Regions from separate parts of the Bacillus sp. AC266 genome, predicted to be linked through region 1. Evidence: riboswitches for the same ligand, from Rfam matches in the RefSeq annotation. Region 1 holds a riboswitch; each other region holds the start of a gene.
What was found. Region 1 has a riboswitch for thiamine pyrophosphate ahead of tenA (thiaminase II). Riboswitches for the same ligand answer to the same signal wherever they lie in the genome.
Positions count from the first base shown of each region.

Region 2: linked by a shared signal. The riboswitch ahead of tenA (thiaminase II) and the one ahead of tenA (thiaminase II) in region 1 are both predicted to bind thiamine pyrophosphate.
Region 3: linked by a shared signal. The riboswitch ahead of thiC (phosphomethylpyrimidine synthase ThiC) and the one ahead of tenA (thiaminase II) in region 1 are both predicted to bind thiamine pyrophosphate.
Region 4: linked by a shared signal. The riboswitch ahead of AC0IXC_RS25480 (MTH1187 family thiamine-binding protein) and the one ahead of tenA (thiaminase II) in region 1 are both predicted to bind thiamine pyrophosphate.

Region 1 covers NZ_CEEDEC010000005.1:393,753-396,970, forward strand. The annotation lists gene AC0IXC_RS22010 (ABC transporter permease) at 1-375, opposite strand, end outside; gene AC0IXC_RS22015 (ABC transporter ATP-binding protein) at 375-1,127, opposite strand; gene tenA (thiaminase II) at 1,096-1,791, opposite strand; TPP riboswitch at 1,881-1,984, opposite strand; TPP riboswitch at 2,045-2,157, opposite strand; gene AC0IXC_RS22025 (SH3 domain-containing protein) at 2,417-3,218, shown strand, end outside.
Region 2 covers NZ_CEEDEC010000001.1:701,210-704,427, forward strand. The annotation lists gene ddlB (D-alanine--D-alanine ligase) at 1-810, shown strand, start outside; TPP riboswitch at 884-989, shown strand; gene tenA (thiaminase II) at 1,114-1,800, shown strand; gene AC0IXC_RS03680 (pPIWI_RE module domain-containing protein) at 2,133-3,218, shown strand, end outside.
Region 3 covers NZ_CEEDEC010000004.1:286,448-289,665, forward strand. The annotation lists gene thiC (phosphomethylpyrimidine synthase ThiC) at 1-1,631, opposite strand, end outside; TPP riboswitch at 1,744-1,859, opposite strand; gene lldP (L-lactate permease) at 1,931-3,218, opposite strand, start outside.
Region 4 covers NZ_CEEDEC010000008.1:108,004-111,221, forward strand. The annotation lists gene AC0IXC_RS25475 (non-ribosomal peptide synthetase family protein) at 1-1,285, shown strand, start outside; TPP riboswitch at 1,337-1,438, shown strand; gene AC0IXC_RS25480 (MTH1187 family thiamine-binding protein) at 1,540-1,860, shown strand; gene AC0IXC_RS25485 (ABC transporter permease) at 1,832-2,605, shown strand; gene AC0IXC_RS25490 (ABC transporter substrate-binding protein) at 2,602-3,218, shown strand, end outside.

The DNA of each region.
Region 1 (3,218 bases):
GGTAACAACAACCTTACTCCAGATGGTATATCCAAACCATAAAACGAAGAGCGGTGCAAGCGCAGTGATCGGGATTGTTTGTGAAGCAACTAATAACGGATAAAATGCTCTTTCCATCCACGTACTCGCATTCATTAACATTGCTAGCCCTACGCCCAGTACGATAGAAATAACAACGCCTATTAAAACGACGTATAACGTTGCAGGTAAATGAACCGTAAATAATATATCTTTCAGCGCCCATATCTTCATTACAATTGCAGAAGGTGATGGCAAAATGTACATCTCATCTACAATTCTTGCTCCTACTTCCCACAGAGCAAGTAAAATTCCACTTAATATAAGGGCAGGTAATAACTCCTTCAAGCGATTCATCATACGAGTACCTGCCTTTGTAACATACTAAGGAGCTCTTCTTTAAGCGCTAACACTTCAGGCTTATATAAATCTTTTCTTGTTCGGTTACGATCAAGCGGCACAATTCGCTCAGTTAAAGTTGCTATCGGTTGATTTTCTACAACCAAAATTCGATTAGAAAGAAACAATGCTTCTTCAACATCATGAGTGATAAATAAAATTGTTTTTTCCCACTCTTTCCATTGTTCAAACAACCATTCTTGCAAAGATGCCTTCGTTAAAGCGTCCAATGCGCTAAACGGTTCATCTAACAATAATATCTCCCCTCCTGTTAATAAAGTTCGGATAAAAGATACGCGTTGCCTCATACCACCAGATAAATCTTTCGGATATTTTTTCTCGTACCCTTGTAAACCAAATTTATGTAACAGTTCTTTCGCTTTTACTTGCGCTTCTTTCTTCTGCACACCTTGGCACTCTAGCGGCAGGGCCGCATTCTCAATAATCGTCCTCCACGGCAAGAGCATATCTTTTTGGGGCATATACCCTACAGAATGACTCTTCTTTGTTTCTGTCAGCTCTATCTGTCCAGTACTTGCCTCTTCTAAGCCTATAATAAGGCGAAATAAAGTACTTTTCCCGCATCCACTCGGTCCGATAATACTTACAAACTCTTTATCTTGTATAGAAGCATTTAATTCATTGATGATTGGTTTTTCATCATAATGAAAGGAAACATTATGAAACTGTAGTATGTTCTTGCTCCTCAAAACCCCACATCTCCTTACGATAAGCCATATCCCAGAATAAATATTCAAATCGGCTGGAATATAAGAAAATCTCCTCTAATCGGTCTAGCTCTTTCTCTGACTTTCCAACTGCCATTTCATTTAATAAATCTATTAACCAAATACAAAGGTTACCGTATTCTTCAGAACTATATCCTTGAATCCACTCTCCAAAGAACTCATGATCTCTTGCTCCAGGAATATCATTTAAACGCTTTCCGATCTCCCAATAGCTCCACATACATGGAAGTAAAGCTGATATTAATTCTGCAAGTGTGCCATTTTGAGATACAGACATCATGTAATTTGTATAGGCTAAATTTTTAGCAGATGGTTTCGCAGATTCTATCTCCTCTACAGTAATGCCAAGTTTGTTTGCATACTGTTTATGGATCGTCATTTCTCCATTTAAAATCCCATCAATTTGCTCTGCAAATTTTGCCATAACTTGTGGATTCGTTGCCTTTACAACCCCAATTGCATATAGCTTTGCATAATCTAACAAATATAAATAATCTTGAATAATATAGTACTGGAATTTGTCTTTTTCCAACGTACCATCCCCCATACCTACTACAAACGGATGATTATGACTTTTCTCCCAAACAGGCTGCACCGTATCAAATAATTTTTCACAAAATTTCATTAATAATTCCCCTTCCTATATATCTATTTATCTCAATAAAAAAACCACTTCTGTATATAAGAAGTGGTTACAGCAAATAAAATTATAATTTATTCGTTGTTCCACTTCCCTTCGCTAGTATTATCTAGATCAGGTGTTGTAAGGGTTAAGGATTATTCCTCTCTCAGCACGAAAAGCACCCCTAGTGGTGTTAATATGAAATTTTCAAATAAAAAAGCCCCGTTTCTATACGCAAAGAAACGGGGACTCATTGTTAATGTCCGAATTGCTTCCCTACGCTAGCATAATCTAGATCAGGTAATAAAAAGGATCAAAGGCTTATGGCCCTACTCTCAGCTGGCAACACCAGCCCTCCTAGCAAACTATAAAATTATCACTGTCAGTATAACATCGCCATAAGACATCATCAACTGTTTTAATTTTCTTAATTGCGAATTAAATCTCAACGTGTTAAACAAATATAAATGCGACCTCACAAATGATATATACAATATTTATATACGAATCTCTCTTCTGACATTATTTTTATTGATTTCATATTACATTTATGTGAATACGACCAATATATTATATCTTTATACTATAATAAAATTACAACTATACAACTAGAGGAGGTCTTTATTACATGAATATGAAAGCCACAGCTTTAACAGCAACTACTATCGCAATTGCTTCTTTACTTCCTTCTATGGGAGAATCCGATATACAAACAGCGGCTGCTAAGCAACCATCTACAGTAAAAACTGGATATGTAAAAATTGACAACGTTGCACTACATCAAAATAGCCATACAGACAGTGCAATAGTTGATACCATTCGATTTAATAGCCCGGTTACTATTCTTGAAACAGTTCAAGATTGGTATAAAGTATCTGTTAACAACAAAACAGGCTATATGAAAAAAGATGCAATTCTATTCAAAAAAAATGTTCAACCAAAGTCTCAATATATCGTAAATGCAAACGCATTAAACGTTCGTTCTGAACCTAATACAGAGTCTTCTATTCTAGATATATTACCAAATGGTCAATTCATTACCATTCAAGGTGAACAAGGAGATTGGTACAAAATATTACATAACGGTCAAATTGGTTACGTACAAAAAACATTTGTATCTAATGGATCCACACCTCTAGTAAAAGGTGTAACAGTACAAGGTTCTCCTTCTTATACTGTTGCAACACCAAAATTAAATGTACGTAGCAATGCTAGCACAAGTGGCACTCTACTTGGCTCATTACAAAATGGTACACAAGTACAAGTAGTAGAAACGGTAGGTACTTGGTATAAAATTCGTTTTGGCACAGGATACGGATATGTAGCAAAACACTATGTAGTGCAAAATCAAAATCAAAATCAAGCACAAGCTAAAACAGCTCAACCTGCATCAATTCCAGCAGTTTTCAAATTCCCTACTCAAGGGAAAA
Region 2 (3,218 bases), on a different contig from region 1:
GTTCCAATTACGTTAAATGAAAAAATGGATTTAATTGAAAAAGCGAAAGACATTGATTTTGCATTGCTAGCATTACACGGAAAATACGGAGAAGATGGTACGGTTCAAGGGACGCTTGAGAGTTTAGGTATTCCATATAGCGGCAGTAATATGTTATCTAGCGGTATATGTATGGATAAAAATATTTCAAAAAAGATTTTGCGTTATGAAGGAGTAGAAACACCAGATTGGATTGAACTTACAAAAATGGAGGATCTAAAGCTTGAGGAATTAGATAAATTAGGATTTCCATTAGTGGTAAAACCAAACTCTGGCGGCTCAAGTGTTGGAGTTAAGATTGTCTATGATAAAAATGAATTAATCTCTATGCTAGAAACTGTATTCGAATGGGATTCTGAAGTAGTAATTGAGAAGTATATAAAAGGTGACGAGATTACATGTTCAATTTTTGATGGGCAACAGTTACCTATCATTTCGATTCGACATGCTGCTGTGTTCTTTGACTATAATGCAAAATATGATGATACTAGTACAGTTGAAGAAGTTATTGAACTTCCAGCTGAAATAAAGGAACGTGTAAATAAAGCGTCACTGGCTTGTTATAAAGCATTAAAATGTAGTGTTTATGCAAGGGTTGATATGATGGTGAAGGAAGGAATTCCATATGTAATGGAAGTTAATACATTACCAGGGATGACACAATCAAGTTTACTGCCAAAAAGTGCGGAAGCAGCGGGAATTAATTATAGCAAACTATTAGATATGATAATTGAAACTTCATTAAAAGTAAGGAAAGAAGAAGGTTTTTAAGGTAGTTATATAATTAATTCTTTTGACAGTTCCACGAATTATGCTATGATAATTACAATACGACAACTAAATATTTATCCACTAGGGGGGCCTTTTATAGGCTGAGATCAGATGAAATTTTGAGACTCTTAGTACCTGATCTGGTTAATGCCAGCGTAGGAAAGTGGGAAAGACGTTGCTATTTAACGAATAAATACTGTCAATTTCACTTTCTTTACGCCTGTAAAGAAAGTTTTTTTATTTTACAGCTTTAATAATTGTGGATAAATACGTATATTTTTTACATTATTTGGAGGAATTTAAATGACTTTTTCACAATCATTACGTAAAGAAGTAGATTCAATTTGGGAAGCAAGTTTTAACCATCCTTTTGTAAAAAAACTAGGCGAAGGAACATTAGATTTAGCTAGTTTTCGATATTATGTGCTTCAAGATTCTTATTATTTGAGTCATTTTGCTAGAGTACAAACGTTAGGTGCTGCAAAGGCTCTTGAATTAGAAACGACAGCTCGTATGGCACACCATGCACAAAATACGTATGAAGCTGAGTTATCATTACATGAGAATTTCGCAAAGAAATTAGGGATTACAAAAGAAGAAAAAGATAATTTTATTCCTGCGCCAACTGCATATGCATATACATCTCATATGTATCGTGCAGCTTATGAAGGGCATTTAGGAGATATTATTGCGGCTATTTTACCTTGTTATTGGTTATATTATGAAATCGGTGAACGGTTAAAAGAATGTCAACCAGAAGAGCCAATTTATCAAGAATGGATTTCTGCATATGGATCTGATTGGTTCCGTACTCTAGTAGAAGAGCAAATCACACGATTAGATACGATCGCTGAAAAAGTAACAGAGGCAGACCGTAATCGTATGAGACAACATTTTATTTTTAGTAGTCAATATGAATATTCATTTTGGGAAATGGCATATACATTAGAAAAATGGCCGGTGAATGAAGAAGTTAAAGGTGTTATTTAATTAAGAGTATATAAAAGGTATCGCTATATAAAGAGGCGATACCTTTTATTATATTTAGTTTCTGTAATTTTTTTGTAAATCATATATAAAAAAATATAATAATTAATTATAATGATTTTATAATATAAAGTCCCATAAGGAGGTAGTTATATGTTAATAGTTACTTTATATTAATTTGATTTTAATAATGTTTTATTTATATAAACGAATGTAATTTAGCTATTTCCTTTAATGTGCTTGGTTAAAATTTGATTCGTTAATGCTTAAAAAATTGGTATCTTTTCTAGTATTATTCATGATCAATATAAATTAAGAGAGGAAGTATTAATAATATGGAAAAATTACAGTTATTAGCATTTAAAAATATAGTAGAACCCCTCTATAATGAGAAAGTATCGTATATTTATTTTCCTATTGAATGGCTTGAGATTGTAGAGATACATTATAGAACATTTTTATTAACGAGCAAATTAAAACTTGTAAATGAAAGATTGTATGAAATGTTTTCTGATATATTATTCATTCAGCATAATCCATATATATTAAAGGAAGATACGCCCTGGATTGTAGCAAAAGAACCAATGAAACAAGAACAGTTAGACTATATTTTCCAAAGCTGGTATGAGGTTATTCATGATTGGAAACCTAATAAATTAATAGATCCACCACATTTAGAATGGCAGTATGATTTAATTAGTAATTTGCCAGCATTACATGATAAAAAAACGTTTTCTAAATGGGTACCAGCTCTAATTACTCATATTTTTTGCGAACAGCCTTTACATTTGGAAAATAAAAATGAGGAAGAAATATATTTTTCACCACTGCGATCACAACATGTTTCTGAAGCGATGTCTGAGCCAATTAAAGATGAAGAAACACATGATTATTTCTCTTATGTATATCGGTTTGAATACGTAACTCGTGGAGGTGAGAATATTCCGCTATTAAAAGTATCTGTAGGGATTAGGAGGTTTTATCAACAATATAATCATAAAGATATCCCTATACTTTTAGGGCGAAAGCGGAGCCAAATACTGATTTCAACTCCTGAATTTGAATCAAATAATAAAAAGCAAAGATTTGTAAAGTTAAAAGTACAACAAGCTGTAAAAGGAATAAAGTGGATTAAACGTTTTAGAAATTTAAAAGATGATTATAGGATAGGGGGAGAAGTTAAATTAGAGAACATTCTCCAATGTCCGAAAGAGTATATTAGAGGAACAAAGATAAGAGTGCTTCTTCCATATAACGAAAATATATATAAAGTTCAAGGAACAAAAATAAAATTTGGTATAAAAGTAAGAGAAAAAGAGGAACTTTTTAATGAATTCCAACGAATATGCCCATATTTCACATTACTTCCAGAATGTGAAAATGTATTAACTAATAATGAGAATGCGTTATTACCTTTATTT
Region 3 (3,218 bases), on a different contig from region 1:
CTACAAAACTTTGGGCCACACATTGAACAGAAATGCGCTGTTTTCGCCCCTTCTGCTGGCAACGTTTCATCATGGTACTCCATCGCGCGTTCAGGATCTAAAGATAAATTAAATTGGTCGCGCCAACGGAATTCAAATCGTGCTTTTGAAAGTGCATCATCACGCTGATGAGCCGTTTTATGCCCTTTCGCAAGATCGGCTGCATGCGCAGCGATTTTGTACGTAATAACCCCTTCGCGAACATCATCTTTGTTCGGTAAACCTAAATGTTCTTTCGGGGTTACATAACAAAGCATCGCCGTTCCAAACCAGCCGATCATCGCAGCACCAATCGCTGAAGTAATATGATCATAACCTGGTGCAATATCTGTCGTTAACGGCCCAAGTGTATAGAACGGCGCACCCTGACAAATATCAAGTTCTTTCTCCATATTTTCTTTAATTAAATGCATCGGTACATGCCCAGGTCCTTCAATCATAACTTGCACATCATGTTTCCAAGCGATTTTTGTTAATTCACCAAGTGTCTCAAGCTCAGAAAACTGCGCTTCGTCATTTGCATCTGCAATAGAACCTGGACGTAATCCATCTCCAAGAGAAAACGAAACATCGTACTGCTTCATAATTTCACAAATCTCTTCAAAGTGAGTATATAGGAAGTTTTCTTTATGATGGAATAAACACCACTGCGCCATAATCGAACCACCGCGCGAAACAATACCTGTCATACGCTTTGCAGTAATTGGAATATAACGAAGTAATACACCAGCGTGAATCGTGAAGTAATCAACGCCTTGCTCCGCCTGCTCAATTAACGTATCACGATACACTTCCCACGTTAAATCCTCTGCAATTCCGTTTACTTTTTCAAGCGCTTGATAAATTGGCACAGTTCCAACTGGTACCGGAGCATTACGAATAATCCACTCACGTGTTGTATGAATGTTTTTACCTGTAGATAAATCCATAATCGTATCTGCACCCCAGCGAGTCGCCCACGTCATCTTCTCTACTTCTTCTGCAATAGAAGACGATACAGCAGAGTTTCCGATATTTGCATTTACCTTCACGTGAAAATTACGTCCAATTATCATCGGTTCCGCTTCAGGATGGTTAATGTTTGCCGGCAAAATCGCACGACCTTCTGCAATCTCCTTACGAACAAATTCAGGCTCTACCCCTTCACGAATCGCAACATATTCCATCTCAGACGTAATAATGCCATTACGCGCATAATGCATTTGCGAAACATTTGCACCTTGCTTCGCTCTAAGCGGCTTACGATCCATTTGCGGGAAAACAGGTGTATGTTTTGAAGCCACTTTCACACCGTCATCCTCAGGTTTAATTTCGCGTCCTTCATAAGCTTCCACATCACCACGCCCCAAGGTCCAAGAGTGGCGCGGCGCCTGCAACCCTTTTTCCAGCTCCACTTTATACTCTGGATCTGTATAAGGTCCACTCGTATCATACACACGGATTGGCGGATTTTGAACACCGTTCGTATCGCTTTGTTCAATCTCACGCATTGGTACTTTCATACCTTCACGTGTTCCATCCACATACACTTTCTTACTTCCTGGTAAACTCGATTTCAATTCAATTTGCTCAGCTGAAACAGACTGTTTCATAACCTTTGTTGCCCCCCTGTTCGTGACAAGGACGAGATATGGCCAGCGCATGCCAAAATAAAAAGAGCCAGGTCCATAAAAGAATAAGGACCTGGCTCATAAAGACATAATTATGTAAAGCCGTTAACTTCCCTACGCTGGTACGAGCCAGATCAGGTCCAAAGGGTTAAGAAGTTCACACGCTTCTCTCTCAGCCTACGCATACGTTAGGCACCCCTAGTTTATCACTGATTTAATTTTCAATACTTTCCCATCATACACTATAATCTGAAAAATGCAAAGTTTATTTCTTTTGTTGTTTACGGAATCATCCAAGTTAAATAATAAGCCTGCACATACGTCATAATCCCAACAATAGTAACGAAGAATAAACTATGCTTCAATGTAAAGCGGAACAAATCTGACTCTTTCCCAGCAAGTCCAACTGCCGCACAAGCAATCGCAATTGATTGCGGAGAAATCATTTTACCTGTTACACCGCCCGTTGTATTTGCTGCAACAAGAAGCACTTCAGATACACCGACTTGCTGCGCTGTAATTGCTTGTAAATTCGAGAACAGTGCGTTCGCTGACGTATCTGATCCTGTTAAGAATACGCCAATCCATCCTAAGAATGGTGAGAAGAACGGGAATAGTCCGCCAGTTCCTGCAAGTGCTAACGCTAATGTAGAAGATAGACCAGAATAGTTTGCGATAAATGCGAATCCTAATACGAATCCAATAGATAGAATTGGCATTTTTAGTTCATTTAACGTTTCTTTAAATGTTGCTACTGCATCTTTTGCACTCATTTTCAAAATAAAAATAGAAATGATACAAGCAATTAAAATTGCTGTTCCAGTCGCTGATAAAATATCTAATTTCAAGATTGCTTCATAAGGTGTTGGTTTATTTACAATAGGCTCTGCTTTCATTACTAAATTGTGCAAGCCTGGAACTTCAAATTTAAATACGAGACTTTCTAAAGCCCCGCCCGGAGCGAATAATGCTTTAAAGAAACTTTGGCTCCAAATGACTACCATCACAGTTAAAATAATGAACGGAGACCATGCTTTTACTACTTTTCCTACCGTTAGTTTCGGCATAGATGTCGTTGTCGTCGCCGCGGCTACTTCACTATTCGCTTGCTTAGTTTGATAAATTTCTTTCGGCTGCCAAACTTTTAAGAATAGCGATAAACTTACTAAACTTACAAGTGCTGACGTAATATCAGGAAGTTCTGGTCCTAAAAACGTCGCTGTAATAAACTGTGTAATTGCAAATGAACTACCCGCTACAAATAAAGCAGGCCACGTTTGTTTTACTCCTTTAAAGCCATCCATTAAAAATACGATAAAGAACGGAACAAATAAAGATAAGAACGGTAATTGATGCCCAGCCATTTGTCCAATTTTATGTGGATCAATGCCTGTCACTTGTCCAGCAACTGTAATCGGAATCCCCATCGCTCCGAAAGCTACTGGTGCAGTATTTGCGATTAAACAAAGACCTGCTGCATATAAAGGATTTAGCCCAAGGCCTGCCAGAAGTGCTGCCGTAATCGCTACTGGTGCACCAAATCCTGCTGCCCCTTCCAAAAATGCTCCA
Region 4 (3,218 bases), on a different contig from region 1:
TTTAACTCTATTGAAAGAGGATTTCCCGCATTTAACAATTCAAGACTTTTTCCAGGAACGCACAATATATAGGTTATCGCAAATTCAAAGGGAATTAAAAGTAGAGGAAGAAGACATATTCCGTGAATATAAAGTAATTCATGAGCCAGCAACAATTTCACATATAAAAGAAGTGAAAAGCGGTAAAGTTTCAAATATCTTTTTAACAGGAGCTACTGGTTATTTAGGTTCTCACATATTGCATGAATTACTAAAAGATACAACAGCACATATTTATTGCTTAGTAAGACCAACGCAAGATATACAACAAAGAATTGTTAATACATTAACAAATTACTTTAAAAATATAAAAAAAGAATGGCTACAACGTATAACAGCAGTACCTGGTGATCTCGGGGCAGAGAATCTTGGTATGAGTGAGGAAGAATTTAAAGTCATTCGTTCCAAGGTTGATACTGTAATTCATTGTGGTGCAGATGTAAGACATTTTGGAGATGTGGCTCAGTTTGAAAATGTGAATGTGCAAGGAACGGGTCGTATGCTAGCGTTAACTGAAGAAGGAGCGACATTCCACTTTGTTTCAACAATTGGTATTCCGATAGAATTAGCGATGGATCAATGGGATATATATGAAAAAACAGGTGATTTTAACTACGATGTGGTGTTGGAGAATGTGTATTCTAATAGTAAACTACAGGCAGAAAACCTTGTTCGTGAAGCGATAAAAGATGGTGTACGAGGAAATATTTATCGTGCGGGTAACTTAGCTTGTCATTCAGAAACAGGAAGGTTCCAACAAAATATTGAAGGAAATGCATTCTATCGTCTGATTAAAGCGATGTTACTTATTGGACAAGCTCCGAATGTAAAGTGGAAAATTGATTTTACACCAATTGATTTTGCTAGTAAATCGATTGTAACATATGTACAAGATTCACAAATAGCTGGAGAAATGTTACACATCTGTCACCCATGTCAAGTTGAATTTGAACATTTTATAAAGCTAATTGAGGGATGTGGATACAACCTTGAAATGGTTCCACTTTCGGAATATGTAAATACCGGGCTTGAATTAGCGAAGGGAAATGAAGTAATAGCAGAGCTAATTGCTTCTCAAGTTGCAGGAGATGGAGCACAGCAATCTGAAATTGTAATGGGTACTCGTAGAACGAATGAATGGATTAAGAAAAAAGAACTGGTAGTGCCAGCGATTAATAAAGAATTTATTCAGCAATTATTAGCTCATGGTGAAGAAGTTGGATATTTTCCAAAAATAATGAAATGATATGTACGCTTTTGTTTGTTCAATAAAATAAATCATGCTACAATGAAAACGAATTAAGAACCGGGGAGCCAATTGGCTGAGAGGATGTAAGTATACATCGACCCTCAACCTGATCTGGATAATGCCAGCGTAGGGAGTTACTTTAAAGTGATGTAGCATAAGTTATTATAGAATAACTTGTATACAAGGCTTTCCTACATGGTAGGAAAGCCTTTTCTTTTTTTGAAACCATATTTTGTAAGGGGGATTTTATTATGTCACAACAAGTTACAATTTCATTTTCAGTAGTACCACAAGCGAAGAACAAAGATGTGTATTCCGTTGTTGATAAAGCAATTGAAGTTGTACAACAGTCGGGAGTTCGTTATGAAGTAGGGGCAATGGAAACAACGTTGGAAGGAGAATTAGATGTACTTCTTGACGTCATTAAACGCGCGCAACAAGCTTGCGTCGATGCTGGAGCAGAAGAAGTAATTACTTCTATTAAAATTCACTATCGTCCAAGTACAGGCGTAACGATTGACGAAAAAGTTTGGAAGTACCGTGATGAATATGCAAAACCAGAAGCGATCTAAAATAATCACAACAATTTGGCTTATCCTTCTCATTGCTATATGGGAAGGATCTGTTTCATTATTTAAAATTGAGCCGTGGATTTTACCGAAGCCGTCTGCAATTGTGCAAGAGTTAATTGGAATGAAAGATTTACTATTACCGAATACAGTGCAAACGTTACAGGAAGTAATAATTGGGTTGTTTTTTGCAATTTTACTTGGGACGAGTATTGCTATCATTATGGATGTCATCCCTTTATTTCGGATTTTAATGAATCCATTGCTCGTTATTTCGCAAACAATTCCAATCGTTGTGCTCGCACCATTATTTATTATTTGGTTTGGATACGGAATGTTGCCAAAAGTAATGGTTGTTATTCTTGTTTGTTTCTTCCCAATTGCGCTTAGCATTTTAGAAGGTTTCCAAACGGTAGATAAAAATATGCTGAAACTGTTACAAACAATGAAGGCAACGAAATGGCAAGTTTACCAGAAAGTAAAGTTTCCAGCAGTACTCCCATACTTTTTCTCAGGTTTAAAAATTGCTGTTACATATAGTGTGATGGGGGCGATTATTGGGGAATGGCTTGGTGCCAGTGAAGGATTAGGAGTTATGCTTACAAGAGCAACAAAATCCTTTTTAACGGCTCGAGTATTTGGTGTTGCAGCGATTATCGTCATGGTGACATTATGTCTGTACTTTATTGTTGAATTTATGGCAAGAATAACAGCACCATGGATATACAGAAAGGGCGGCAGAAAATGAAAAAAGGTTTAAAAATTATGTTAGCTGCATTATTAGCAGTAACTGTTGCCGGATGTAATCCGGCGAAGAAAGAAGAAAGTTCAAGTAAAGATAAAAAAGTAAAAGTCGTTTTAGATTGGTTTCCAAATACGAATCATACTGGCTTATATGTAGCGCAAACGAAAGATTATTACAAAAAGCAAGGGCTTGATGTAGAAATTATCCAGCCTGGTGATAATGTAACGGCAGAGCAGATGATTGCTTCTGGGAAAGCAGACTTTGCGATAAGCGCACAAGAAAATGTAACATTAGCTCGTGTTGAAGGAATCCCAGTTGTTTCTGTTGGTGCAATTATTCAGCATAATACCTCTGCTTTTGCATCTCTAAAAAAAGATAATATGACGTCACCGAAAGATTTTGAAGGTAAACGTTATGGCGGCTGGGGGGGACCAGCAGAAGAAGCGACGTTAAAGACGATTATGGAGAAACATCAAGCTGATTTTAATAAAGTTGAAAAAATTATTCTTGGACAAACAGATTTCTTTAAATCAATCGGTCGTGATGCAGACTTTGAATGGATTTATTATGGATGGGATGGAATTGAAGCGAAGCGTCAAGGAAAAGAGTTAAATAC